DNA from 3 places in the Brevibacillus sp. Leaf182 genome. Region 2 is predicted to be linked to each of the others. Evidence: riboswitches for the same ligand, from Rfam matches in the RefSeq annotation. Region 2 holds a riboswitch; each other region holds the start of a gene.
What was found. A riboswitch is a leader RNA that binds a small molecule or an ion and turns the genes downstream of it on or off. The one in region 2 is predicted to bind cyclic di-GMP.

Region 1 (9,978 bases), on a different contig from region 2:
TACATTCCTGAAATCAGCTTATTCCTTGTCAACTTGAGCAAGTAACGGAGGGGGAACCAACGTGGATTACAAGCAGGCGTTAGTGGGATTGCTGGGGGAAGAACGAGTATCGACCAACCCCACTATACTGGAGCATCACAGTCATGATGAATCGTATCATACCCCGCATCTTCCGGATGTGGTGGTGTTTCCGCAGACGGCAGAGGAAGTCAGTCAAATCATGAAGCTGGCCAACGAAAAGCGCATTGCGGTAACGCCGTTTGGCTTGGGGACCAGTCTGGAAGGCCACGCGATTCCATATGCGGGCGGAATTAGCATGGATTTTTCCCTGATGAACCAAGTGCTGGAGGTGCGACCGAAGGATTTTCTCGTGAGAGTTCAGCCTGGTGTGACGCGCACCCAGCTCAATAAAGAGTTGAAAAAGCACGGATTGTTTTTCTCCGTCGATCCTGGCGCGGACGCGACTTTGGGTGGAATGGCTGCTACAAACGCCAGCGGGACAACCTCTGTTCGCTATGGCGTGATGCGTGATCAGGTTCGCGATCTGGAAGTGGTGACGGCAGATGGACGTATCATCCGTACAGGGAGTATGACATCCAAATCCTCCTCAGGCTACCATCTTACTGGACTGTTTGTCGGGTCGGAGGGAACGCTTGGTGTATTCACGGAGCTGACCTTGCGTGTTTACGGTATCCCTGAGGCGACAACGGCGGCACGTGCCAGCTTCCCTTCCGTGCAGGATGCCGTCGATACCGTCGTGGATATTCTCGGAGCGGGTATTCAAGTAGCGCGAATCGAGCTAGTTGATGAACGTTCTATCCAACAAGTGAATCTATACAAAGAAACGAGTTACCCGGAAGCACCAACGCTGTTTATCGAGTTCCACGGCAGTGAACAAGGGCTTGCGTATGATATCGACTTTGCGCAGAACATCGCGGATGGGCATGGCTGCACACAGTTTCTTTTTGAAACCGATTCGAAGGCGCGGACGCAGCTCTGGGACGCTCGTCATAACCTGGCATATGCCTTCCTGCACAAATCCCCCGGGAAAAAGCTGATGGTGACAGATGTTTGCTTGCCAATTTCCGAGCTGGCAGGAGCTGTAGTGGACGCGCGGCAAGCCATTGACCGCGCTGGACTGGATGGAGCGATTGCAGGGCATGTCGGGGATGGGAACTATCACGCTATCCTGATGATCGACCTGAATGACCCCGAAGAAGTGGCGCGTGCCGAGGAAGTAAATGCCCATCTGGTGGAATACGCATTGAGTCGGGGAGGAACCTGCACCGGAGAGCATGGTGTGGGTGTGGGGAAAATCAAATATCAGCGCAAGGAGCACGGGGAAGCACTGGACGTCATGCAAGCCATGAAGCATGTGCTGGACCCGAATGGCATTTTGAATCCGGGAAAAATTTTCGGGAAGTAACAGAGAGCCTGCATTCTGAACGTTTGTCGGAATGTGGGCTTTTTCTTTTGCGTAATGTGTCGAAGAGGAGAGGAGAAAGGATGATGATGCAGAATGTAGAAGATTGGTAACTGGTGCATTACATTCTGGTGTGGCAGGGAGGCAAGTATGAAGTCTATTGTTGAAATTGCCAAGAGTGCAGGTATCGAAGAACAGCATTTGGAGCTATACGGAAAGTATAAAGCCAAACTATCAGATGAACTATGGGAGCAAGTGAAGGATCGCCCTGATGGCAAACTGATTCTTGTTACAGCGATGAACCCCAATCCGGCGGGAGCAGGCAAGACGCTCACGACGATTGGTCTGTCACAAGCATTAAATTATCTCGGGAAGAAAACAATTGCAGCGCTTCGCGAGCCGTCCTTGGGTCCTTGCATGGGGATCAAAGGAGGCGCAACCGGAAGCGGCCAAGCACAAATTCTCCCGGCTGATGAAATTAACATGCATTTTACAGGGGACATTCATGCGATTACTGCTGCTCATAACTTGTTGGCAGCGATGATCGACAATCATATTTTCCATGGCAATCTGCGCGGGCTCAATCCAAAGAAAATCGTCTGGAAACGGGCTATGGACATGAACGACCGCGCACTGCGTAACATCGTGGTTGGTCTGGGTGACGGCAATGGAATGACGCGTGAGGATGGCTTCATGATTACGACCGCGTCGGAAATCATGGCGATTTTATGCTTGAGTGAGAATTTGGCAGACTTGCGCGAGCGATTGAACCATATCATTATTGGCTACGATTTCAATGATCAGCCTGTACGGGCAGAAGAAATCAACGCGGTCGATGCGATGTGCGTTCTCTTGAAGGAAGCCATCAAGCCTAATCTCGTACAGACAATCGAAGGCACTCCTGTCATCATTCACGGCGGACCTTTTGCCAATATCGCGCATGGGTGCAGCAGCGTAATCGGAACCAAGATGGCCTTGAAGCTGGCAGATTACGTCGTAACAGAGGCGGGCTTTGGTGCGGATCTAGGTGCAGAGAAGTTTTTTGACATCAAGTGCAGAAAAGCAGGCCTGACTCCATCGGCTGCTGTCGTGGTCATTACGGTTCGTTCGTTGAAATACAACGGCGGGGTAAAAGTACCTGACCTCGCAGTGGAGAACTTGTCTGCTCTGGAAAAAGGCTTCGAAAACGTCAAGCGCCATCTGGAAAACCTGCAAAAGTTCGGTGTGCCAGCAGTGGTGGCGATCAATCATTTTGCGACAGATACCCAGGCAGAGGTCGATGCCGTAATTGCGTTGTGCCAAGCGGCTGGAGCTGAAGCAGCCCTTTCTAAAGTGTGGGCAGAAGGAGGAGCTGGCGGTGTCGAGCTGGCTGAAAAAGTGACCCGTGCAGCAGAGCAGCCTTCCTCCTTCCGATTCTTGTATGAGGAAAACCTCAGCATTAAAGACAAGATTGAGACTGTCGTGAAAGAAGTATACCGTGGATCAGGGGTTGTCTTTTCGCCGCTGGCATTGAAAACGATGCAAAAGGTAGAAGAAATGGGCATGTCCCATCTGCCTGTGTGCATGGCGAAAACACCTTATTCCTTTACGGATCGCGCTGATCTGCTGGGAGCACCTGTTGACTTCACGATTCAAGTGAGTGAAGTGCGCATATCAGCAGGAGCTGGTTTTATCGTCGCACTGACCGGAAGCTTGGTTACGATGCCAGGCCTCCCGAAAAAGCCGGCCGCGGAATCGTTATATGTAGACGAGGATGGGCAAGTGATCGGGTTAAGCTAATCAAAAAAGTTTGACAAAAAGCTGACGACTGTAAAAGGTTGTCAGCTTTTTTGTGTTTTTGAGGTTTATTGGCGGAAAGTTATGGGAAAAGAAAGGTGAGATTGAAAAAGCAGTGGACTTAAATTGAAAAAACAACAAGGAATGACAAAGGCAAACCTGCTGAAAGGCAGGGACGCAAAGCCACGGGTCTAAGGACGAAAGCCAAATGACTTTCGCAGCTAGGACAGCCGGGTTGCCATACCGTAGTCATGATGGACTGTCGGTGGGCAGTCTTTTTTTTGTTGAAAAAAGAGAAGGGAGAGGGATTCGGTATGAAAAATAGTTTGAAGAATAAGCTAATTATCGTTTTGTGCCTGCTGTTGGTTATTAGTTTGGGTACGGTTTGCGGTGCAAGCTATTGGAGTGCTTCCAATCTTTTGGCAGACAGTCTGGACAAAGAAGCTGAGTTGTCAGCTAGCAATCTCTCGATTCGTATCGATGGTTTCTTTCAAGAAAAAATTGAGATTGTAAGAGCGGTGGGAGGGTTGATGTCGGCAGATCAAAATGTCGAATTCGACCTGAAACTCATTCAAGCAGCCCAAAAGAAAAACCCCCAGTTTGAGACGTTCTTCTTTTCGCATGACCTAAGCGGTAAGAAAGTGATCAATTTCATGGGAGAAGTGACCGACATCTCGGATCGTCCGCATATTAAGGAAGCGAGTAAAGGGGAAGGAAAGGTTGTTGTCTCCGAGCCAGTCATTTCGAAGCGGACAGGGAATAACATCGTGACCCTTGTCGTTCCATTGATGAAGGACAATCGTCAATACGGTTATATCGGTTCTACGATTCCTATCAATGAAATCCAGAAAAAGGTGTCTGAAGAGAAATTCGGTGAATTTGGCTACGCCTTTTTAGTAAGTAAAACAGGAACATTTATTTATCATCCAAATAGCGAGTACATTCTGAAGGAATCGATTCTCGACATGGGTATTCTTGAGCTTCAGACTGCTTTTGAAAATATCAAGCAGGGGAATCATGGAATCGCCCAATACGAATACGAGAATACAGAGCGATTTGCTTCCTATGCTCCTACCAGTTTGAACTGGGGCATATACATCACTGCACCTGTAGCAGAGCTGCATGCGCCTGTTGATCAACTGTTAGTCCGATTGATGGTGATTTCCCTCATCGTGTTGGCAATTGGGGTTGTCCTCGTTTATTTCTTGGCTGTACGCATGGTGAAACCAATTGAGCGTCTGAATCACGCAGTAAATGTAGTGGCGCAGGGGAACCTGAAAGAGACCGTAACGGTTGATGGAAAAGACGAGATTGCCGTTCTGTCACGTGACTTTAACCAGACGGTATCGCACTTGAAAAATTTGATCGAGGACGTATCTCTGTCGTCTGATCAAGTACAGCGTTTTAGTCAGGAAGTATCCGAAGGCATTAAACAAGCGACGGAAAACATCAACCAAATCGGCATGTCTATCGCACAGATTTCTGAGGGAGCAGAGGCGCAGGCTACTAGCTCGCAGGATGTCGCGTTGTCTATGAATGACATGGCAGCAGGCATCGTGAAAATCGCGGAGACGTCTGCACATGTTTCAGAGGCTGCCCAGGTAGCAACAGAGCAGGCAGAGCAAGGGACTGCTGTGGTAGAGCAGGCAGTTCTCCAGATGGGAAGCATTGGCGAGGGAACTTCGAAGGCGACAGTAGCCATCGAGCAGCTCAACAATCGCTCCAAAGAAATCGAAGGCATTCTCGATACGATCAGTCAGTTGACCTCGCAAATCAATTTGCTTGCTTTGAACGCTTCGATTGAGGCAGCCCGTGCAGGCGAGCATGGACGTGGGTTTGCTGTCGTTGCCGGAGAGGTGAAAAAGCTGGCGAATCAATCCGAGGAATCCGCATCCAAAATCGCGATGCTGATCGGAGAAATCCAGCAGGATACTCGTCACGCGGTAGAGGTCATGACCGCGGGCAACCAAAACGCACAGCATGGTATTCAACTGGTCGAAGAGGTTCGCGAAATCTTCGGGCATATTCTGGAGTCTTCCCGTAACGTTGCCGCGCACATTTTGGAAGTATCCGCAGCATCTGAACAAATGTCAGCAGGCTCCCAACAGGTGAGTGCTTCTGTAGATGAAATGCATAACATTGCGAAACATGCTTCACTCGACGCGCAAACAGTGGCAAAGGCAACGGAAGAGCAGCTTCAGGCCATCCAGGAAATTGGCCAGTCTGTCGAGCGTTTGAATGCAGTGGCAGAAGAATTACAGCAAGGAATCGGCAGGTTTACTGTGTAGGAGGCAGCTCAACAGGTTGTAAGTCCTCTTCTTTGAAAGGGGGAATGCCATTAGGGATGATGGAGTTTGTGTCTGATAACTAAATTCATTACCGTTTAACAGGAGGAGAACCCAGATGAAAAAATTCACAAAAACAATCTTGGCGAGCACACTCGCTGCAACTATGCTCATGACATCAGGAACAGGTGCTTTTGCCGCAACAGCGGTTAAGCCTGTCCAAACCGTAGCTGCTGAAGCTGCTAAAAAACCGCAAGCGAAGAAGTTTGAGTCCCGTTTGGACGAAATCATTGCGAGAGGCTACATCCTCGTAGGTACTCCAGGTGACTACAAGCCGTTTACATATTTGAATCCAAAAACGAACCAATTCGAAGGTTACGATATCGACGCGATGAAAGAATTCGCAAAAAGCTTGGGAGTAGAGGCGCGTTTTGTCCAAACATCTTGGCCGACGTTGATGGACGATCTTTTGGCAAATAAATTCGATATTGCTGTCGGAGGCGTAACGCGCAACACAGATCGCCAGAAAAAAGCACACATGAGCGATCCTTATATTATGTTCGGTAAAGCTCCGCTCATCCGTGCAGTAGACAAGGACAAGTACAAGAGTGTAGCAGACATCAACAAGCCAGAGGTGCGCATTGGTGTGAACCCAGGAGGCACCAACGAAAAATTCGTTCGTGAGCACCTGACAAAAGCAACTGTAACGGTTGAACAAAACAACCTCGACATTCCTGGTCTGGTAGCAAGCGGTAAATATGATGTAATGATCACGGATACACTGGAAGCTATTGTATATTCCAAAGCAGATTCCCGCCTGTATGCCGCTCTGACTGACAACCCGTTCACCAAGAGTGAAAAAGCGTACATGATTCACCGTGGAGACAGCATCTTCGCTAACTACCTGGATCTGTGGATGGACGAGATGAAACTGCAAGGGAAGTTTGATGAGCTGTACAACAAATGGGTAAAATAATCCAATAACAGACAAGCAGCCTGATTTCTGGGCTGCTTTGTTATTTTTTACAAACGGTTGCAGCACAAAATCAGGCAATTTAGGTATATATGCAGTTTGCTTTTTCAGGCATTGCATGGTACGATTACAGCTATGTTCTTTAGGGTGCTACGTACAATCGGGGATAAAAGGGCATGTTCCGGATCGTAAGGAATAGTGCCCTTTTTTTTGAGAATTTTATAGATGAAGGTATTGATAAAGGAGACTGACATTCATTGGCGACTTTTAATGATTTTGGCTTACACCACTCCATTGTTAGAGCATTGAGCAACATGGGCTTCGAAGAGGCTACAGCGATTCAGGATCAAACGGTTCCTGTAGCACTGCAAGGTCGTGACCTGATCGGTCAGGCACAAACAGGTACTGGTAAAACGGCTGCATTCGGTATTCCACTGGTGGAGCGCTTGGACGAAACCAATGGCAACATTCAAGGGGTTGTACTGACTCCTACTCGTGAGCTGGCTGTTCAGGTGGCGGAAGAGATTAATAAAATTGCCCAATTTAAAAACATCTCTGCCCTGCCAATCTATGGTGGTCAAGACATCACGCGTCAAATCAAGGCGTTGAAAAAACGCCCGCAAATCATCGTAGCAACACCTGGTCGTTTCATGGATCACATGAGAAGAAGAACGATTCGTCTCGATGCGATTGAGATGGTGATCTTGGACGAAGCAGATGAAATGCTGAACATGGGCTTCATCGACGATATCAAGGAAATCTTGAAAGAGGTTCCTACCAATCGTCAAACATTGCTCTTCTCGGCGACGATGCCAAGAGCGATCCAGGAAATCGCCCAGCAGTTCATGAGCGAACCAACCATTATTCAAGTGAAAGCAAAAGAAGTAACCGTACCAAACATCGAGCAGCAGTATATGGAAGTAGCAGAAAGACAAAAATTCGATGTTCTGTGCCGTTTGCTGGATATTCATTCGCCTGAGCTGGCTATCGTATTCGGTAGAACCAAGCGCAGAGTGGATGAGCTGTCCGAAGCTCTGACCAAGCGCGGTTATGGAGCAGAAGGTATCCACGGAGACCTGAACCAGGCAAAACGCGACAGCGTACTGCGCAAATTCAAAGAAGGTACAATCGAAGTATTGGTGGCGACTGACGTTGCAGCCCGCGGTCTGGATATCAGCGGGGTTACGCACGTATTTAACTTTGACATTCCACAAGACTCCGAGAGCTACGTTCACCGTATCGGAAGAACGGGACGTGCTGGTAAAACGGGTCTCGCGATCACATTTGTTACTTCCCGTGAAATCGACCATCTACGTCTGATTGAGCGTACGACCAAGCGTCGCATGGAGCGTCATGCTGTTCCTTCGATGGCAGAAGCTCTGGAAGGTCAACAAAAAATGACGGTAGACAAAATCCTGGAAGCGTCTGGAAGAGATGATCTGTCTGCTTACAAAACATTGGCAGAACAATTGCTGGAGGATGTTGATTCCGTAACGTTGGTATCCGCAGCACTCAAGCTGTTGACCAAAGAGCCGGATACGACACCTGTCCGCCTGACAGAAGAGGCTCCTCTTCGTGTAGGGAAGAAAAAGCTGCCTCCAAAAGGAAAAGGTGGCTTCGGTTCCGGTTCCGGTTTTGGTGGAAAGCGTCCATCTCGCCCACGCAATGGCGAATATCGTCCTCGCGGTGGTGAATCTCGTCCACGTAGCGGCGAATCTCGTCCACGCAGTGGTGACTCTCGTCCACGCAGCGGTGACTCCCGTCCACGCAGTGGCGAATCTCGTCCACCACGCAGCTAGGAAGCGAGCGGTAATGCAAGCAAGGACTGATGTGCACATGTGCGCATCGGTCTTTTTTTGTGTTGACCTGCCAGCGAATAGTTAGGGGGATTTGTGACAAACTAGGAGTGTGTATAGTGATCAAGGTTGAATCGGAGAATTTGTAAGAAGGCTTCTGCAACTGAGCAGAGGTCTTTTTTCTATGGGCAATTAAGATTTGGCAACAACGTGTCAGACAAATTCGCGCTTTGATTTTGTTGTTACCCCCTATGAAAACGCTTTATATTTGAGGTGTACACATTATCATTTCAATCATGTCAACATCTCATAAATAGGGGTAAAGGAGGGTTCAGTATGGAGAGCGTAGAAACAAAAAACGCTTCGGGTGGAATACGGGTCTCGGTACAAAAGTTTGGACGGTTCTTGAGTGCGATGGTCATGCCGAACATCGGTGCTTTCATCGCTTGGGGATTGATTACCGCTTTATTTATCCCAACAGGTTGGCTGCCTAACGAAAATTTGGCCAAACTGGTTGGACCGATGATTACGTATTTACTGCCACTGCTGATCGGTTATACCGGCGGGAAAATGGTCCATGATGTTCGAGGCGGGGTCGTAGGTGCCGTTGCTACGATGGGGGTTGTCGTAGGTGCAGACATCCCGATGTTCCTGGGAGCCATGATCATGGGGCCTTTGGGCGGCTGGGTCATGAAAAAAGTGGACCAGTTGTTCGAAGGAAAAATTCGTTCCGGCTTTGAAATGCTAGTGAACAACTTTTCCGCGGGTATCGTTGGCGGGTTACTGACACTTTTGGCTTTCCAAGCAATTGGGCCAGTCGTTGTAGGCTTGAGTAAGGCGCTTGCAGCGGGTGTAGAAGTCATTGTAGGTGCAGGACTACTGCCGCTTGCCAGCATTTTCATTGAGCCAGCGAAGATCCTGTTCCTGAACAATGCGATTAACCACGGTATTTTGAGCCCGATCGGTCTGGATGAAGCGGCGAAGATGGGGCAATCGATTTTCTTCCTGCTTGAATCCAATCCGGGACCAGGTCTGGGAATTTTGTTGGCATACTGGCTTGCTGGCAGAGGCAGTGCCAAGCAATCGGCTCCGGGTGCTGTCATCATTCACTTCTTCGGGGGTATCCACGAGATTTACTTCCCGTATGTGCTGATGAATCCGCGTTTGATTCTGGCGGCTATTGGTGGTGGGATGGCAGGTGTGTTTACTTTCACGCTGCTTGGCGCAGGATTGGTGGCGCCACCGTCTCCAGGTAGTATTTTCGCCTTGATTGCAATGGCTCCGCGTGGTGGATTGCTACCGGTACTGGCAGGTGTGTTGGCAGCGACTGTCGTGTCCTTCCTCATCGCATCTGCTCTCTTGAAAATGAGCGCGAAGACAGACGAAGATGAACTGGAAAAAGCGACAGAAAAAATGCAAGAGATGAAAGGCAAAAAAGCACAGGCACAAGAAGCGGTAGAAGCACCAGTGAAGCATGAGGTAGCTGCTGCTGACGTGAAAAAAGTCGTCTTCTCTTGTGATGCGGGAATGGGCTCCAGTGCAATGGGAGCGGCGTCCTTGCGCAAAAAGTTCAAGGATGCGGGCCTGACCGAGATTACAGTTATCAATACGGCGATCAACGACATTCCAGGTGATGCTGATATCGTTATTACGCACAAGTCTTTAACAGAAAGAGCGCAGGTCAAAGCGCCTTCTGCCGAGCATATCTCCATTGAAAATTTCTTG
Region 2 (9,978 bases):
CCTTTGACCGTTCTGTTTTGGGCGGGAGTATTTGGCTCACTATTGGCATCTGGCACTTTTGTTCATTCAAAAGAGTTGTTCTTGTTTGCGACAGGCTGTCTGCTATCGACTTTATTGTTCCTGGGGCTGGTAGCTTTGTTGGCCGCGTATTTGGCTCGATTTTTTCGCCCGGTTTGGCTCAACGTGTTTCATGGGCTCAGTGGAGTCTTTCTAATTGGGTTTGCGATTGTCCTTCTGCAAAAAGCGGTTTGAGGCTCTATACTGGCTTTTTTGAAGGAGTTCGGATTGACGGCATCGAATTTTAATAGAACACAGGAATTGCGATAGAAATAGTGTTTTCCTCCCATGTGATTTGGGTAATAGATAGGAAGATAGAACCCTTTCTTGTAAAAGTACCATAGTACAGGGTGTGAGGAGAACCAGTGATGACGACGGATACGTGCTTGAAATGCGGCAGTCCGATGGGCCGGGGAGAGTACAGTTGCCAGGTTTGCGGAGAAAACGAAATACAAGACTACCAGATGATTCGCAATTACGTGAGAACGTATCCGAATTCGAATGCGATGCAAATTGCCAACGCAACAGGGATATCTGTTTCAAAAATATTGCGTTATATTAGAAATGGCTCTTTGACCGTTGTAGACAATCCGTCCCGCAGAGGGAGATCATAAGAAAAAGAGAAAAGCCCACAAGCAGTCACGATGCATCTCGTGTAGCCTTGTGAGCTTTTTTTATTTTTGATGCAAAACTACAACCAGCGTAGACCCTTAGGATAATGATTTTTGAGTTGCCCCTCAGATTGCTTGCCCCAACCGATGGAGAATCCATCTACAGTAACCAGCGTCCAGCCGCTATCACCGTCACGCGTGAGCGCTTCTCCTTTTAAGTATCGCAACATTTCAGGATCGTCTGCGCCATAGGAAGCGACACGGGCTGCCTCCGCAGGAGAGAGGGCGAGTGCCAAGGCGTGAGCAGGTTCAAATCTGTTCTTTTTTACGGTTCCTAGGTGCAGACCGACGCGAGCGACCTTGAGCTTGTCCCAGTCGAGCTCGGGAGCAGGTGAGTAGTAGAGCTGCTCGCCGAACAAAAGAAAAGCTGATTCATCATCGAATGGTTGGGAGAGCGCCGGGAGCGCTTCGTCCGCGAACGTACGCCAGGCTGCCAGGGCTTCTTTTCGACCTGCCGGAGCCGATTTTGCCGCACGCTTTTCTTTACGCTTTCCGGAAGGTTCATGAACTTCAGCGGTCTCACTCTTTTGCAGCTTGGCGAGGTAATGCCCCTCTCCCTGGAGACGATGCGGCCACAATCTGGCTGTCTGGGTGAGCTGCTCGTTTTGCGGCGACGCCCACTCGGGTTGACCAGCAGAAAAGCAATCTGCATGTGGCAGCGGAACGATTTCAAATTCCGGGTGACTTCCCAGGAAGTTAACCAGTGACTGCTCATTTTCTAATGGAGCAAATGTGCAGGTGGAGTAGACCAACGTCCCGCCTGGCTTCAGCATAGCAGCGGCCGCCTCGAGAATATCGCCTTGCATGACATGGCATTCGGTTACTTTTGCAGGGCTCCAGTCTTCGATTGCTTCGGGTAGCTTGCGGAACATTCCTTCGCCAGAGCATGGAGCGTCTACTAGAATTCGGTCAAAAAACTGGGGGAATCGCTCCTGTAAGCGTTCAGGCGTTTCATTGGTCACGACGGCATTGGTCACGCCGCAGCGCTCCAGATTTTCTGACAAGGCTTTTGCCCGAACAGGATGGATTTCGTTTGCTACGAGCATTCCTTGTCCACGCAAAAACGCTGCAAGCTGCGTCGATTTCCCCCCTGGCGCTGCACACAGGTCGAGGATTCGCTCACCAGGTTGTGCGCCGAGTGCTTCGGCAGCGGACATCGCGCTTGGCTCCTGCAAATAGTACATGCCAGCGGAGTGAAAAGGATGCTTGCCGGGACGATCTGGTTCTTTGTAGCGAAAACCGTTTTCGCACCAAGGGACTGCTTCCAGAGAAAACGGCGAGATTTTCAAAAAATCATCACGACCGACCTTCAACGGATTGACCCGCAAGCCGTGTGTCACAGGCTGATCATACGAGGAAACGAATGCCTCATAATCGTGTCCAAGCATGGTTTGCATGCGCTCGGTAAATGTTGTTGGTAAATTTTTTGTCATAACAGCCTCCGATGTCAGATTTTGGCCCCATGTGAAAGGAAAAGATAGAATCATGGCGAATCATAGAGAATGAGGTGAGAGCATTATGGAAGGATCCCGTGCAAAACGCTACCGCTCCCGGCGGAGGAATGACTCGGAAGTAAGCCGGTTTTGGATCATGGGGTTGCTGTTCTCACTGCTGGTGCTCGCTTTTGAATTCTTTATCGAAATACCCGCCGACGCAGATTGGCTGATCGATATGGAGATGGCTTTGTTTTCTGCCAGCTTTACGTTGCTTGCCTTTTATCTGCTCGGACTTACCTTTGCCTTTTCACGCCACCAAAAGGCAGGGAAGATCAATCACCAAATCATCATCTATGTATGGTTGGGTGCGATCTTGTTTCACTTGTTCCTGCTCATCAGCAATTTGTCCAATCAGCATGTGTACAAAGCAGGGATCATTCTGTTTTTAGGACCATTGTTTTTAACTGTCTACCATTTTATCACGTACTTGGCCGCTTTGCGCGAGGAGCGTGAGGAGCAGGAGGCAGCTACGACAGCTACGCTCGAGCGTACGGCCTACCAGATGATTCTGGAGGGTGGGCGTGTATACAGCGAGCTGAATCGCCTGAAAACAGAATATCCAGAAGTGGAGCAAATGCTTCGTGCCAACGATTTTCACGATAAACTGGAGCGCTATGCTTTGGAAATGCAGCAGTATTTGCAGGCGAAGCAATTTGAGCGTAAAGACGTGGAGCTCTTGGAGGGTCACTATTATTTCTTGGAAAACTTGCTGAGCTTGGCGAAACAACATCCGGGAATAATCGAGTCCCGCGTATATAGCCGCCGAGGTGACAATTGATGGGTACAAAGGAGAGGGAAGCGGATGTTTTGGAAAAAAGACAAAGGCCTGGCAGAAAAAGAGACAGCAGCGACGACAGTGGCAACTCCCACGACCACAATGGCAGGACAGCAAGACGCTTGGAAACATGAGCTTCGCGGTATTTACGAACACTTGGGTGCGATCTTCACTTCGAACCAAGCGATGAACGCCGAATCCGAGCAAATGGTGCGCTTGGTGACGAGAATGAAGCGTGTCGTAGATAATATCCAGGTCATTAACGAGCGGGATGATGAATCTGCGAGCCAACTGTCGGATCGAGGAGAGCGCCTGACAGACATCTGCAAACAATCGGTAGCGCGTGCAGATGAAGGCAAAAAGGCTATGACGGACGTTGTGGAAGTCATGAGCCTGCTCGACAAAGAATCGGTCCATACGTCCAAATCCATGAGCCGCTTGGAAGAGCGCTCTTCGGAAATTACGAGTATCGTCAAGGTGATCAGCGACATTGCCAATCAGACCAACCTTCTCGCCCTGAATGCAGCGATAGAAGCGGCACGTGCGGGTGAACAAGGCCGAGGCTTTGCTGTTGTAGCGGATGAGGTACGGAAACTGGCCGAGATGACAGCGAATTCGACCAAGACGATTGCAGAATTGATCGGCAAGATTCAGGAAGAAACAAAAGAAGCGTTGTCCAACAGTGAAAAAAGCAGCAGTGCGATCAAAGACGGACTTTCTATCAGCAAGGATGCTGCGGAGAAGACGGATCAGATCGTGAATGCTTTCCAGGCCCTGAACGTCGAAGTGTCAGGTGTGATGGAAATCATCGCGCACCAAAAGCGATTTGCTGACGATGTGTCCCAGCAGGTAAGGGATGCAAAGGGCTTGCTGGACGAGCTGAATGAAGGCTTGACCAAACACGTGAGGGACGCCAACGCGGTAGAGCAAATACTCGCGACGAGCGTAAAGGATGTCAAAAAGTTATTGTGATCATAAGGAAAAAGAATCAGGAGTCCGTATCCAAGCGATGCGGACTTTTTGGTATTTGTTCCCTTTCTTTCACTAATTATTTACATGTTTTCGTTTGACTATTCGAAATGGAGTACTATAATCAAAGTAGGATTCTCCATATCTTTCCTTTTTTCGACAAAATCCTACCAGCATTCGCTATGAATGGGCAAACCCATTGAAAATTGGGGACGCAAAGCCACGGGCCTAATGTACACGTTACGATGGCAGCCGGGTTGCCGACTAGCAGTGTATTTTGCTGTTTTAGTTTTACGGCTCCTTTCATGCGAAAGGGGCCTATTACCTTTACAAAAGGGAGAGGTTAAAGCATGTCAATCCTTCAAACACTGGACAAGCAGTACATTAATGGGGAGTGGCGCGACGGACTGGGCGCGAAGACATTGCAAGATATCAACCCTTACAACGGGGAAGTCATCGCAGAATTCAAAATGGCAAATCTGGAGGATATCGACGCGGCTTACAAGGCGGCAGCCAACGCGAAAAAAGAGTGGGATGAAGTGAATGCCTATACCAAATCCCGAATGTTGGAGCGAGCTGTTCACTATATCGAAGAGAATGAAGAAGAAATCATTCAGATCATCATACGTGAATTGGGTGGAACCCGATTAAAGGCGTTTTTTGAGATCGGGCTTGTGAAGGATATTATTCGCGAAGCGGCTACGTTCCCGGTGCGCATGGAAGGAAAAATTCTTCCTTCTCCCGTAGACGGAAAAGAAAATCGCTTGTATCGGATTCCCGCAGGCGTTGTCGGTGTCATCAGTCCGTTCAACTTCCCGTTCTATCTGTCGATGAAGTCTGTAGCTCCAGCTCTTGGTGCGGGCAACGGTGTCGTCCTTAAACCGCATGAGCACACGCCAATCACGGGTGGGACGCTCATCGCGAAAATTTTTGAAGAAGTAGGTCTGCCAAAAGGCTTGATCAACGTTGTTGTGACGGATATTGCGGAAATTGGCGATGGTTTTGTCTCCCACCCGATTCCGCGCATCCTTTCGTTTACAGGCTCTAGCCAAGTAGGAAGCCATATCGCGCAAGTGGCAGCGAAGCATTTCAAAAAGGCGATTTTGGAGCTGGGCGGCAATAGTGCACTGATCGTTTTGGAGGATGCGGATCTCCAGTATGCCGTTAATGCAGCGGTATTCAGCCGCTTTACCCACCAAGGCCAGATTTGCATGTCGGCTAACAGGGTTCTGGTTCACCAAGATGTATACGATAAATTCCTCGATCTGTATGTGGAAAAAGTATCTGGACTCAAGGTAGGCGACCCAAATGATCCTGACACGGTAATCGGTCCACTCATCAATCAACGGCAAGTCGCCAACCTGATGGCAACGATTGATGAGGCGATACGGGAAGGAGCCGTTCCTGCATTGAAAGGGGAAGTAAAGGGCAACCTGGTCGAGCCGATCGTTTTGACAGGAGTGACCACAGACATGTCGATTGCTTCTAAAGAGCTGTTTGGTCCGGCTGTTTGCATTATGTCGTTTACTTCGGAGGAAGAAGCGATTCGCATGGCAAACGAGACACCATTTGGATTGTCCGGGGCGATTCATACACGCGATCTGGAGAGAGGTGCCCAGATGGCCAAACGAATTGAGACCGGCATGATTCACATCAACGATGGAACGATCAATGACGAGCCAATCGTGGCGTTTGGCGGTGAAAAGCACTCTGGGTTGGGACGTTTGAACGGTCAATGGAGCTTAGAAGAGTTTACTACGCTGAAATGGATATCGGTTCAGCACAAGCAACGCCAATTTCCGTATTAATGCCAGCAAAATATAGAGGTGAAGTGGGTCATGAACGGTTACGTAGAATGGAACGAAACAGAAGCTTCCGAAGAGGGGAAAAACGCAGAGCTGCTCGAGGCGTTCATCAAGGTTGCCCCCTATTTAAATGATTTGCTCTCCGATGACATTACCATTGGGGTCTATGACACGGAAAAGCTATTGTGCAATGTGCCTGCCCAAACATTTGCACTGCAAGTCAAGCCGGGTGATCCACTCCAGGAAGGAGATGTGATCACCAACGCGATTCGAAAAAACACCAAGCAGGCGATGATGGTCCCCAAGGAATTATTTGGTTTCCCTCTCGTCGCACGGGCAATCCCTCTGCATGATCACACGGGAAAAGTCATCGGTGGTGTCGGCATCGGTTCCAGCATGGAGCGAGCCAATGAGCTGTATGAAATTGCCGCAAATCTCTCGAGCGTCGTCGAGCAGGTCAGTGCCACCACACATGAGATGGCTGTGCAGATCGGGAATTTAAACGAGCAAATGAAGGCAATCTCAGAGCAAGCCAATGATGTGAGCCAAAGTACGACTGAGATCGAGCAAATCACGCTCGCCGTGAAAAAAATCGCTGATCAAAGTAACATTTTGGGACTGAATGCGAGCATTGAGGCTGCGCGAGTAGGAGATGCAGGGCGAGGGTTCGCTGTCGTTGCGAATGAAGTTCGCAATATGGCGACGGATTCACGGGCGAACGCGGACAAAATCAAGCAAACCACAGATTCCATCCGGGATTTGATAACCCTGCTGCAAAATTCGATTGAATTGATTAATCAAACCATGGAAAGTCAGGCAGCCGCTACGGAGGAAATTTCTGCGACGATGGTCGAAGTGAGCGACAATACGCAAAAGCTGGCAGGGCTTGCCCAAGAAGTGTTTGAAATAAAGTAAGCCTATACATGTAACAAAATTCCCCTCTCAGGAGTCTAACTTTAGAGAGGGGAATTTTTCCTTTAGTTCATTTGGATGGTAGGTAGCGATTGCTCCAGCATATAGCGGTACACCGGGACTTCATCGCCCTTTTCAACGGGCAAGAAGTTAAACGTGACGTAGCTGTCTACCGATTCCGGTTCCAAGGCCAATGCTATGAAGTTGGCATTTGGCTGGGCCATGCTGAACACGTAGCTACCCGCAGGAAAGGTTTTCGTTGTTTCTGTTACATTTGCAGTCACTTGGTTGGTGAAATGCCCATTCTCGTAAATCGTATTCACCTTGTTTTCCAAAATGGTGTAGCTTTCTACCACTATGGTCGTTTCTTTTGATAGCTTGCTTACTGAAACACCGAGCAGTTCCAGCTTGGCTGCGACTTCATGGTAGCCAGGAGGCATGAGATAAGCAGTGGGGCGCTCGCGTTCGAGTACGGGATAGGCATCCGTGGAGCTTACCCAGTCGATGGGGGTAGGCACTTTTTTTGCGGTGGCTAGATCGACCACATCGAGAGTTTGACCCGGTACTCGCTTATTCTCACTCAGGATGACGAGTCTGTCGTTGTCGTTTGCCTTTTTGCCTTTTTCCGTGATTTCTGCCCGTGCCTGCGTGACGGCGGACTTGATTGCTTTGGCGTTGGCCGCTGTTGATTGGATGACAGCAGCGTGAGTCATGGCCTGACTGTATACACGGCGCTCAAAATCGGCGCGTCCAATGCCGATTCCGCGTGTTTCCACCAAAAACGTCAACGTGTTTTTCAATCCCAAGGCATTGCGTCCGATTCTCGTCTCTGTGCTGCCTTCTGTTGCGGTCACTTTTCCGTCCTTGCCTTTTGCCAGCGTATAGTATGCGTGATGAGAAAGTTGCTCCTTGTCGAGAGCTTTTTGAACGTCAGCCAAGAGCAGGTTGTCTGACATTTTGCGCAGGTTGGCGGGGATATTTAAGTTTTTCGCAGAGGAGATCAGAACATCGTAGGAAGAGATCGCGCCTTTTTCCCCAACATCGCGAAGCTGGCTGGAAGAGACACCGTATTCGTGGGCGTCAAGCACCACATCAGGTTGATAGGCATTGAGGGCTTGGTGCACTGCTTGCACCTCTGGATATTCTACCTTCATGTAGTCGCGGTTAGCATCCAGCTCTGTCGCGATGTAGCGTTTGAACTGGTAGGAGCCATCCGGGTTAATACGAGGAACAATCGCGACGTTTACTTGATTCAGGAGGTCGGCGCCAAGTTTTCCTTCTGCCAGCCATTTGGCAATCACAAGAGCAGATTCACCAGAGGCGGGTTCATTTCCGTGGATTTGTGCCTGTAGCCAGATGAGTGGCTTTTCCTTGTTTTGTTTGAGCTTGCCGTGGTCTTTGCTGAATAGCAGCAGGGGGATATCGCGACCTTCCAATGAGGTACCGATGGATAGTAGCTTGATTTCCTTGTTGCCTGCTGCCAATTTGCTTATGTAAGCCATCATTTCTTCCTGGGACGTAAAAGCTTCTTTTCCTTCTTGGAAGCCGGGTGTCCCAAACTGGATAGTTGGCTTGGGAAACAAGCTCTCAATCTGTGCAGGCTGTACATAGGTTGGCCCTATTCCGTAATAAGGAATGTGGGGTTGTGGTTCAGCTTGAGTGGCATGGATGATTGAGGGGCTGGTGAACAGAGATATTACGAGTGCTGTAGAAACAACGTAGCGTACTTTCTTGTCCATAAATTCCCTCCTGCGAAATAGAATTAGACACCTATGATTAATTTATCAGATTATTATAAAAATAATAATCGCTACGAAATATTCATTTTAAAGTAGGACTTTCGGTTCTCCTTTAATAGAATAGGGGGATGACATGGTCAGAAAAATCAGCAGAATGCTCCTTTTGATGACGGCCATCGCCGTAAGTAGTTTCTTTCCGAGCAATCTTTCTGCAAACGAATGGAAAAAACCAACAGAAACAGAGAATGTTGACCACCTGAATGGTGCGATTCACCAAAAACAAGAATTTCGTTTCCCAGATGGTGTCACGTATTGGGCGCATAAACTGACAGGTCAGCGCAATATGATGCCATACGTTTTCACCATCCCGATTCAGGGCAACAGTCAGAACATGATGTTTCGCTATCGAGCCTATGATGAGTCGAAGAAACCGTATTGGAAGGTCGTCACGCTTGATCAGGTCCAGACCCTTCCGCTTGCCTCTGGTTTTGTAGAGACGGAGGGCAGGTATATTTGGTTAGGTAAGCCGATTACCTACGTGGATAAAGGCAGAGCCACGATTGAGGAAAAGCCGGCATTGGCGCTGCCAATCGAAGTAAAACAGACGACATCTGGTGTCGAGCTGGTGGTAAAGCTGCCGATGAAAGCAGGCTTTATCAGCGAAATGTGGGCACTCGATTCGAGAGATCCGCTCGTTCCTTGGGGAGAACAATCGATTGACAGCGTTTGGCTTAACTTGGACGTAACGGAAAAGGCAAAATGGCTGTACGATGGGTATTACTATCAAAGCCCTTCAACGTACGAGCCGACTTCGGAGTCCTCTTTTTGGCGGATTCCTGAAAATTATGTCCTTCGCTCCTTTTTATATACAGGTGGAAGCAAGGCTGCCCGGGATATGGGCTATGTGATGTTGAAAGCGAGCCTGAAACAGCAGGAGCCTGAGGGGTACTGGAAGACACAGCCGCGCTCCTTGTGGCTAAGCGACGATTACGGGATACCAGAGGGCTTTTACGATACGAGATTCAACACAGGAGCGGCTGATCTGATGCTGCGAGGCTGTGATCAGTATCAAGAAAATGACTTTTGCCAATCGGCGAAAAAATATGCTGCTTACTTTCACAATCACGCAGCCATGAACCGTTTTGTCATCGCTGGTGTACAGCAAGGGTGGCTGGTTTCTGACTACGCGACAGCAACGAATCCAATGATTCAGACACATGTTTCTTTGAATCATCAGTTGGCAGAAATCAATTTTCTCTACAAAAGCTACCTGCAATTCGGGGACCGGGTAGACAAAGACTTAGCTGACATCATGCTCTACGGTGTGGTAAACCTCGGATCGCAGTGGATTCTCGGAAATGGCGATTTGCATTACGCTTATTTTCCGGACGGGACATTCGGCAGACCGGACTATCCGTTCTTGACCTACAATGACTTGGTCGAAACCCAGCGCTTGTATCGTCAACTGCACGGGATGGATGAGATGACGCTTGCCTTGTTGATTGACAGTAAATTGATGTGGATGCAACTGAATAATGTTCAGTACCGCTAACA
Region 3 (9,978 bases), on a different contig from region 2:
CATCTTAGATCCCCTCTCCCAGCAACTGTTTTTTCATCGCGGTCAGCGTGAGTGGAATCGGATCATGGACATCCACTGCTTTCCCGAAACGATACATGGCAGGCGCTTCTACTTGGGCAACAGCTAATACTTCCGGCTGTGAAAATACGTGCTGCGGGTCCCCGTCGCATAGCAGCTTTCCTTTATGCATAACGATTACTCGCTGGGCGTACTCCGCTACCAGACGCATATCATGCGTGATGACGATAATCGTATGACCTTCCGCGTGCAAATGCCGCACCAGCTCCATCATTTCTTGCATGCCACGGTAATCGAGACCGGTCGTAGGTTCGTCCAGCACGATCACCTGCGGCTTCATCGCCAAAATCGAAGCCACCGCAATCTTTTGCCGCGTGCCTTTGCTCGAAAAATGAGGCTCTTCTTCGCCCTTGTCGGATAACCCCACTGCTGCCAACGCCTCCGCGACAGCTTGCTCTATTTTTTCAGGCGGCCAGCCTATGTTTTTGGGCCCAAATGCTACCTCCGCCTTGATGGTCGAATGAAAGATTTGATGATCAGGATTTTGATAACAATACGCCACGATTCTCGATAGGTGGGCAACATTCAACGCCTTGGTATCGAGACCATTCACTTTGACGGTACCCTGTGTTGGCTTGTATAAACCGTTACAGTGCTTGGCCAATGTCGTTTTACCGGAACCATTTCCCCCGATGATCGCGACGAATTCTCCCTGTTTCAGTTGGAGCGAAACGCCATGCAGCACCGGCTTTTCCTTTTCATAGCCATACCACACCTCATCAAATTCAATGACGACACTCACAGGCTTCCCTCCCGAACGAGCTGGGCTTCCTTATAGTGGAGTGCCAGCTCCTCAACAGTCAAGGGAACACCAGCAGAGGACGCCAACAAGACGCCTTCCTGGTATAGCATGTGATAAAGTCGGATGACATCCGGGACCAATATGCCATGCTCGTCCAACACGTCCACTTGGGCAAAAAATTGCCGAGTCGGCTGGTCCAACACGATTTTCCCCTCTGCAATCAGAATCATTCGGTCGCAAAAGACCGCGAGCTCTTCTGTCGCATGGGACGATACCACAATCGCCATTTCTTTTTCCTGCTTCAGCCGTGCAAGAAGCGAGAAGACCTCCCGCGCTCCCACCGGGTCCAGCTCGGAAGTAGGCTCATCCAATATGAGCACCTGCGGACTGTGGGAAAGAGCGGATGCAATTGCCACCCGCTGCTTTTCTCCCCCCGAAAGCTCAAGAGGCGAACGAGTAGCAAAGCCGTTCAATCCGATCAGATCGAGTACCTCTGCCATTCGTCGTTCTATTCGCTCGTCCGACCACCCGGCATTCTCAAGCGAGAAGGCAAGCTCCTCTTCGACGGTCAGCCCGATGAACTGGGTTTCCGGGTCCTGAAAAACGATGCCTTGCTCGCTAGTGGACTCGACACTCCCCACGAAGTGTCCCCCATAGTTAGACGGAATCAGACCCGACATGGTTAATAGCAGCGTCGTTTTCCCTGCGGCAGCAGGCCCGACTATACCGACTACTTCCCCTGGATCAAGCGCCAGACGAATGTCCGCTAGCGCTGGCTGTGCTCCCTCTTCATAGTGCCAATAGACTCCGTTTACTCGCAGCAATGGTTCTGTTTTCACCTTGCGATCCTGCTTTCATTTCCGAGATAGTTGAATTCCTGCAAGGGACGGCCCCGGTATAGTCCAGAGCGCTTCACGAATGGGTACAGCAGCTTCAAGAGGATTGGTCCCAGAATCGCCGTGGAAATGGCTTGGTTCAAGAACACGGTTGGGATGTACCAGACCGCGACTTCTTTTGGTGTCAGCCCCAGTGCCACGTTAATCAAAATCGCGCACGCTACCACAATTGAGCTGATTATAACAACAAACACGATATATTGAAGGACGCTGCGCTTTGTTTTCAGTGCAGGGTGACTCACAGCAAGCAACCCGATAAAGCCCCCCATAAAATTAGAAAAGAAACCGACCGCGATCGCATGAGGCGGTGCGCTTCCGGTCAACAAATCACTGACCATATTTCCAAAGGCAAGACCTATGCATCCCGGCAAGCCGAATAACATGCCAAATACGGGCTGAAGGGCATTGGCCGGACGGATGGGTACGGAAGGAATGAGCTTGATATTGGCAAGCATAATAATAGCAACAGCGTAGAGCGCGGCAGTGACGACAATCAGGACGTAATCTACTGTCGTCCATTTCCGCCGGAACAGACTCGAAAACATCAGAATAAACCCTCCTCATGTCAAGTGTTAATGTTTGGAATATTCCTGTAGCTAGTTTACTCTCTCTTTACTGGATCGTCTAGAAGAGGGTGGGTAAAACACTTTGATCTAGCTGTAGTGGTGGGGAGGAAACAGGAGAAAACACTCAGCTTCTAGGGCCACCCCCTGGGGGGATTGACTGCCCGACTCCATGCAAAAAGCGAAACCGCGTCCAAAGTTGTCCTCTCAGGATGTGTTTCAGAGGTGGACGCTTAAGGGCGTGTTTCGCTTTTTGCATTCCGTCTCGGTCGGTGTCCCTAAGATCTTCGCTGTTTTCTCCTGTTTCCTCTGCGAGCTGATTGTTGTCCTCTTGCATTAATTAGAGAGAATAAAAAGGGAGAGAATCATTGTTCTCTCCCTCCTGAATCCACTTTCAAAAATGATTACCAAAGCCACGTGAGAAGAAGTGCATTTCCAGTCCAAGCGCCTCTGGAGCCCAACCTAGCTCCGGAATAAATGGAGGGGAATTTCAGCTTCACTTATGAAATGCTTCCTCGAAACTTCTACGTTTGAAGCGCTCCCGCCATTTATTTCGGAGCGGACAGTCAATCCCCCCGCGGGGCGGAGGCCGAAGCGTAGACTGGAAATGCACTTCTTCCCCACTACAGCCACTCCCCTCTACTCCTCAAACCTCACTATTTCCAAATTGGTTTTCTTGACCTTCACCAAATACAACAAATAGATCAAGCCAACAAAGGTCCAGAGCAAGCCGAGCATCATGGACGTTGCTTCCAGGTTGACCCACAAAAAGGCGATGAACGTTGTCCCGATGAGCGGAGACAACACGAAGCCCCACCAATCCTTGATATGCTTGTTCTTTTGTTTGCGGAAATAGTACGCCATTAAGCTGATGTTTACAAAGCTAAAGGCGATCAGCGCACCGAAGTTAATAAAGGACGTGGCGGTTAACAAATCCATGTACAGAGCGAACAGCATCAACACTCCGACCAGCAAGACGTTAAGCAATGGAGTTCTCAGCTTCGGATGAACATAACCGAACCAGCGTTGCGGCAAAAATCCATCTCTCCCCATTGCGTACAATAAGCGCGTTACGCTCGTGACAGATACGAGCCCGGATGCTAGCGTCGAAGACAACGCTGCCGCTAAAAACACCAATTGAAAGATCGTCCCACCAATAAACAAAGCAATCTCCGCAGAGGCTGCTTCTGGATCAGACAATACCGAAACGTCAGGAAATAATGATTGCATGAAATAAGATGCTGTAATAAATAACGCTCCTCCTGCGAGTGCTACGAGCATAATCCCGCGAGGAATCGTCTTTTTCGCATCGACGGTTTCCTCCGTTAGCGTGGTTACGGCATCAAAGCCAAGGAAGGAAAAGCAAAGAATCGACGCACCGGAAAGCAGGGCAATGACAGACATATCCGGTGACACAAATGGACGCAGGTTGAATACTTGCCCAAGCCCGTCACCTTGCATAAGACCACGGATTGCCAATCCTGCAAACAACAAGACGACCACGACTTGAAACAGCACCAAAATCGAGTTGACGGATGCAGTTACTGTTACGCGAAATACGTTTAGTCCCGTCACCAAAACAATGAAGCCAATAATCCACCACGCTGTCGACACATCAGGAAACACGGATGATAGGTACACCCCTGTCAACAATGCGTTAATCATCGGTAAAAACAAATAATCCAGCAAGGAGGCCCAGCCTACCAAAAATCCTGCATAGGGATGAATCGTTTGTTGCGTATACGTATACGCGGTCCCTGCTGAAGGGAATAGCCGTACCATCTTTCCGTAGCTTGCCGCCGTAAACAGGATCGCAAGAAGTGTGACTGCATAAGCAGCAGGAACGTGCCCCCCCGTTTCTCCAGAAACAATGCCAAAGGTGTCAAAAACGGCCATCGGGGCCATGTAGCCCAGTCCAATTACGACAATATGCCGCAACTTCAAACTACGTGTTAGTTCTGCTCTCCCGTTCACTACCTGTCCCCCTTTATGTAACAGAATAATTATACACGTTGATTTATAATCACGAAAGAAAAAAGCGCTACTGCACACGGGTTCTCCATGCACAGCAACGCTTGATTTCTATAAGTATTTCCTAGGCTTTTGGCAGTTCAAAGGAACTCTTCAACGATACAATCCGGTTGAATACGAGCTTATCATCTGTCGTATGCTTCGGATCGACATTGAAATAGCCATGACGGAAAAATTGATACTTGTCTTGTGGCTTGGTTTCTTTCATATTTGGCTCCACATAGCCTTGCAGCACTTCCAACGAATTCGGGTTAACGTTGTCGAGGAAAGTACCCTCTGCGTCTTCCTCATCCATAATCAATGGCTCGTACAAACGGAATTCAGCAGGAACCGCATTGGTTGCATCTACCCAGTGAATCGTACCTTTTACCTTACGACCTGTAAAACCGCTGCCGCTCTTCGTCTCAGGGTCATACGTGCAATGGATCTCGATCACGTTGCCATCTGCATCCTTCACAACGTCATTGCATTTAATGAAGTACGCGTGCTTCAGACGCACTTCATTTCCCGGGAACAGGCGGAAATACTTGCTCGGCGGGTTTTCCATGAAGTCGTCCTGCTCAATGTAGATTTCGCGGGAGAACGGAATTTCACGATTGCCCATTTCTGGGTTCTCTGGATTGATCTCCGCTTCGAGCATCTCGACTTGTCCTTCCGGATAATTCGTGATGACGACCTTCAACGGATTCAAAACAGCCATCGTACGTGGTGCCTTCAGCTTCAGGTCCTCACGGATGAAATACTCCAGCATTTTCTCGTCAACCGTACTGTTAGCGCGCGCTACCCCTACTTCACGAGCGAATGTACGAATAGCTTCCGGTGTATAGCCACGACGACGGAAGCCTGCGATGGTTGGCATACGCGGGTCATCCCAGCCGTCTACTACATTCTCATCGACAAGCTGTTTCAGCTTGCGTTTACTCATAACGGTATTGGTCAGATTCAAGCGAGCAAATTCGTACTGGCGTGGTACCTTCTCCATTTCGCACTCGCGGACTACCCAGTCATACAACGGACGATGATCTTCGAATTCCAGTGAGCACAGGGAGTGTGTCACGCCCTCAATGGCATCCTCCAACGGATGAGCGAAGTCATACATCGGATAGATGCACCATTTGTCGCCCGTGTTGTGATGCGTTGCATGGGAGATTCGATACAGAACCGGATCACGCATGTTGAAGTTCTGAGAAGCCATATCGATTTTCGCACGTAGCACCTTTTCTCCGTCCTTGAATTCCCCTTGGCGCATCCGTGCAAACAGGTCCAGGTTTTCCTCCACAGATCGGTTGCGGAACGGACTATCTGTGCCAGGCTCTGTCCATGTCCCACGCATTTTACGCATTTCTTCAGGAGACAGATCGTCTACATAAGCCAGACCTTTTTTAATCAACAGCACCGCCCGGTTGTACATCTCTTCAAAGTAATCAGATGCAAAAAACAGCCCGTCCCATTCGAAGCCAAGCCATTGAACGTCCCTTTTGATGGCCTCTACGTATTCGATGTCTTCCTTTACCGGGTTGGTATCGTCAAATCGAAGGTTGGCCTTGCCAGAAAATTCACGTGCCAACTCAAAGTTGAGGCAGATTGCTTTTGCATGTCCAATATGAAGATACCCGTTCGGTTCTGGGGGAAAGCGGGTAATGATTTCCTTTACTTTGCCCTCTTGCAAGTCATCAATCATGATATTGCGGATAAAATTGGATGCCGCTACCTTGTTTTCCAATGAAATCAACCTTTCACTTCACCTTTACATTCCATAATACTGATTCTCTACCCAGAGTTCAACAAAATCGGGTCGTTGACCGACCCGCTCACGTCTTCCATTGCTGCCTCGTTTGCCATTGTGACCTGCAATACAGATGAATGACAGAATCAATGGCTACGCGCTGCTCCGTGATCCCACGAATCGTTTCGAGATGCTTCGGGGAAATCAGATGCAACAAAGGCTGTTCAACATGATTGAAACGTTGGAAGGCTTCCGCAGCAATCCGATCCCACTGCGGGTAATATCGAAGCAAGTCATCGGGCATTACGCGGGAGCGTTCCGTGTCGGACTCGGGCAAACAATCAAAAGGTTCATCCAGATTTAACGTTCCATAATCATCAGTCAACTCTTCACCCGGTAGAATATCCCGTGCAGCCAATTCCATATCATACATGGTCGGCACACAATTCGCATGAAAGCTGTGGTTCACGTACCTTGCCTTATCCCAACAAAGAATGTACTTTCCGAACTGGTTCTTAAACGAATATTTTTGTACGTCCTGTTTTCGTAATGAGTCAAGTGTTTCCACAAATCCCGGGTCCAATACCTGGTCCAAATTATCCTGTGCCCATACAATCGTTCCTTTTGGGATAAACTTTGTCGCAAACACACCGTACCCGATCTCATCGTTGATATAGCGCAATTCTGTATCGGGATGCATCATGGTCTTTGTTTCACTCCTTGGCGAATGTGCCTTTTTATCATCATAAGCAATTCAGCCCCAGGAGGTGTGCGAATGTCTGCGAAAAACAACCTTCCCCGTAGCATTCCTGACTATTTTTCTGCATGAAAATAATTTTTCTTATTTACCACAAATGGTAAATAGTCTATATTATTGGCAAACGGAGTTTTAGGAACATTTTCCCACAACGATTGAATCAGTTTATGTGTCAATTTTCTACTTTAACCATTGATATCGAAACGGCATACCCGGGGAAATCCGGCGACGCAAAGCTATAGGGGCTACCTCCGTAACAGCGGACACGCTTGCCAGCTACCGAAGTATTGATGTAGGACGAGACCAATGATCCTATATCATTGGTCTTTTTTTGCGCTCACAATGTCTATTTTTGTCTATTTTTGTATGTTTGTGTATTTTTAACTTTTAAAGGAGGTGAGGCAACAGCGGATAGCCGGTTTAACGAAAACATTATTTTATTCATCATGAAGGAGGTTTCATAGGAATGTCATTCTGGAAGAAACTCTCGACCGTCGCGCTGACTGCTGTCATCGGGCTATCAACATTCTCTGGGGTACAAGCTGCTAACCGTCCAACATCGATGTCACCGAACGCAATGGTGACGACTCCTCACTATCTGGCTACGGCTGCGGCCCTAAAAACATTGGAAGACGGTGGAAATGCAGTAGATGCTGCTATTACAGCCGCTTCCACATTAGCTGTCGTCTATCCTCATTACACATCCATTGGTGGAGATAACTTCTGGCTCATCTACAATGCTAAAACAAAAGAGCTGAAGGCGCTGAACGGCAGTGGTCGCGCAGGCGAAAAGGCAACCATCGACTATTACAAAAACAAAGGCTACGAAAAAATCCCGTCCCGCGGTTATGAATCGGCAAACACTGTCCCTGGTGTCGTCTCCGGCTGGTGGGAGGCGTACAACTACGCCCATAAAAGCATGGGCAACAGTAAGCTTCAATGGAACAGACTGCTGGAGCCTGCCATTGGATACGCCGAGAACGGATATCCAGTCTCCCCCAACCAAGTATATTGGACGAAATACGCGACAGATCCAACTGACAATGACTTGAAAAACCTTCAACGTTTTGATGGATTCCGTAAAACATTCCTGAAGCCAAACGGCGATCCTTATGCAGCAGGCGAAATTCTCAAACAAAAGGATCTTGCCAATACTTTGCGAATCATTGCAAAAAAAGGCGCTGACGGTTTTTATAAAGGAGAAGTTGCTAAAAAAATCGTAGCAGACATGCAAGCCAACGGTGGATTGCTCACGTTGAAAGATTTTGAGAAGCACACCTCCACTTGGGCAGATCCAATTTCGGTAGACTACCGCGGTTACAAAGCGTACAACGTTCCGCCTAACTCCCAAGGCATGGCATCGCTCTCTATTCTTAATGTTTTGAATAACTTTGACCTCAAGAGCATGGGTGAAGGAACACCCGATTACTATCACACGATTGTAGAAGCTACCAAACAGTCTTTTGCTGACCGCGATAAATGGCTGACTGACCCTGCCTTTGTGGATATCCCTGTGGATGAGCTGTTGTCCAAGCAGCACGGGAAGGATTTAGCTGCGCGCATCGATATGAAGCAAGCCGCCAAATCCGTAGAACCGCTTGATCCAAAAGGAGATACAACCTGGTTCGGGATCGTCGACAAAGATGGAAATGCAGTGTCCATCATTCAGAGTCACTATTTTGACTGGGGTTCCGGCATCGTAGCGAAAGATACGGGCATCCTTTTGCAAAACCGCGGAAGCTATTTCTCTTTGGACCCTAAACACATCAATCACTTGGAACCAGGAAAACGCACCTTCCACACAATTAACCCGGCTATGCTGTTTAAAGGGGACAAGCCTTATCTTCTCTACGGAACACAAGGAGGAGAAGGACAGCCGCAAACGCAAGCCGCTCTCGTCACGCGTATCATCGACTTTGGTTTCAGCGTGCAAGACGCAATCGAAGCGCCAAGATGGCTGCATGGACGCAACTGGGGATCTTCTTCCAACAATCTAAAGGTGGAAAGCCGCATCCCTCAAGAAGTCCTGGACGAGTTGATTAAACGTGGGCATCCAGTTGAAAAGCTGGAAGCAGCCTATACCGATACGATGGGACAGTCCGGCGCAATCCTGATTGACCCGCAAACCAATGTAAAATTTGGCGGTGCTGACCCTCGCGGTGAAGGCGCTGCAATGGGATATTGATATTTTGTCAGACTGCTGAGTAAATCTCAGCAGTCTACCTGTTTCTATTTCGCAATCACGGATTAGGAGTGGAAAAACCCTATGTTTTTGTTCAACAAGCTCAGGAACAAAATGATCCTTTGGTTTCTCGTCGTGGCCGTCATTCCACTTACTGCCGTTTCGTTGTTTATCACGAGCAGCTTTTCATCCATACTGATTGATAAACAAAAATCATCCTATGTTGACCTTACTTCTAGTACAGCCATAGCTATGGATCAATATCTGGACCGGCGTATGACAGAAATTCAGATTTTAGCCCGTACCGCGGATATTCAATCCGATGATGCAGCGGCAAAAAATGAATTCATCCGCAAGTTTACCGAGGAAATGAAACTGTATGACGGAAATACGTTTATCGCAAGCGATGGAAAAGTAACGGCTGATACATTCCCCAAAAGCGTTGGAATCAATCTTGCCGAGCGCCAATTCTTCAAAGACGGTATGCAGGACAAGTCCAGCTTCTCCGATGTTCTTGTTGCGAAGACAACCGGCAATCGCTCTATCATCGTCGCTTCCCCTGTAAAAACGAAAAACAATGAGAAACTTGGTGTCTTGACCGGGCTCGTCAATGTAGATGACTTCACAGCTACATTTCTCAAAGATTTGAAAGTAGGCAACGATGGTTATCCGATTCTCGTTGATAACAAGAACCAGATTCAGTACCATCCTACCGAGGATCTGATCGGAAAACCGCTTGAGGAATCCGCTCTGCCGCAACCATTACAGGAAATCCTTAAATCAGGAAAAACAGAAAAGGGCTCATACAGCTACTCGGACAACGGCAAGGAATACGTTGTCACCTATTCCCCCATTCCCAAGACCAACTTTGGTTTGTATCTGCATATCCCTGTCGAATCCATAACGTCTGCGGTTTCATCCGTTACCACCATGGTTACGATCATTGTCATCGCTGTTGTTGCTGTTGTGATCGCAATCGCATACGCTGTTTCCCTGCAAATCT

Region 1: it holds a riboswitch for cyclic di-GMP, as region 2 does, so the genes downstream of both, ASG16_RS04650 (methyl-accepting chemotaxis protein) here and yfmT (benzaldehyde dehydrogenase) in region 2, are expected to answer to the same signal.
Region 3: it holds a riboswitch for cyclic di-GMP, as region 2 does, so the genes downstream of both, ggt (gamma-glutamyltransferase) here and yfmT (benzaldehyde dehydrogenase) in region 2, are expected to answer to the same signal.

Annotation. Positions count from the first base shown of each region.
Region 1 is NZ_LMPN02000015.1:363,229-373,206, reverse strand. It holds gene ASG16_RS04665 (TRAP transporter large permease) at 1-45, shown strand, start outside; gene ASG16_RS04660 (FAD-binding oxidoreductase) at 62-1,426, shown strand; gene ASG16_RS04655 (formate--tetrahydrofolate ligase) at 1,574-3,202, shown strand; cyclic di-GMP riboswitch class I at 3,342-3,442, shown strand; gene ASG16_RS04650 (methyl-accepting chemotaxis protein) at 3,514-5,487, shown strand; gene ASG16_RS04645 (transporter substrate-binding domain-containing protein) at 5,603-6,460, shown strand; gene cshA (degradosome RNA helicase CshA) at 6,715-8,256, shown strand; gene ASG16_RS04635 (PTS mannitol transporter subunit IIBC) at 8,590-9,978, shown strand, end outside.
Region 2 is NZ_LMPN02000024.1:266,827-276,804, reverse strand. It holds gene ASG16_RS17585 (LysE family translocator) at 1-252, shown strand, start outside; gene ASG16_RS17580 (hypothetical protein) at 426-671, shown strand; gene ASG16_RS17575 (RsmF rRNA methyltransferase first C-terminal domain-containing protein) at 749-2,161, opposite strand; gene ASG16_RS17570 (hypothetical protein) at 2,247-3,002, shown strand; gene ASG16_RS31250 (methyl-accepting chemotaxis protein) at 3,027-3,971, shown strand; cyclic di-GMP riboswitch class I at 4,148-4,233, shown strand; gene yfmT (benzaldehyde dehydrogenase) at 4,319-5,776, shown strand; gene ASG16_RS17555 (methyl-accepting chemotaxis protein) at 5,807-6,688, shown strand; gene ASG16_RS17550 (M14 family metallopeptidase) at 6,751-8,424, opposite strand; gene ASG16_RS17545 (hypothetical protein) at 8,558-9,976, shown strand.
Region 3 is NZ_LMPN02000015.1:265,484-275,461, forward strand. It holds gene ASG16_RS04140 (energy-coupling factor transporter transmembrane component T) at 1-3, opposite strand, end outside; gene ASG16_RS04145 (energy-coupling factor ABC transporter ATP-binding protein) at 5-820, opposite strand; gene ASG16_RS04150 (energy-coupling factor ABC transporter ATP-binding protein) at 817-1,659, opposite strand; gene ASG16_RS04155 (QueT transporter family protein) at 1,656-2,261, opposite strand; gene ASG16_RS04160 (APC family permease) at 2,919-4,253, opposite strand; gene ASG16_RS04165 (glutamine--tRNA ligase/YqeY domain fusion protein) at 4,375-6,042, opposite strand; gene ASG16_RS04170 (SET domain-containing protein) at 6,122-6,739, opposite strand; cyclic di-GMP riboswitch class I at 6,989-7,077, shown strand; gene ggt (gamma-glutamyltransferase) at 7,260-8,978, shown strand; gene ASG16_RS04180 (methyl-accepting chemotaxis protein) at 9,060-9,978, shown strand, end outside.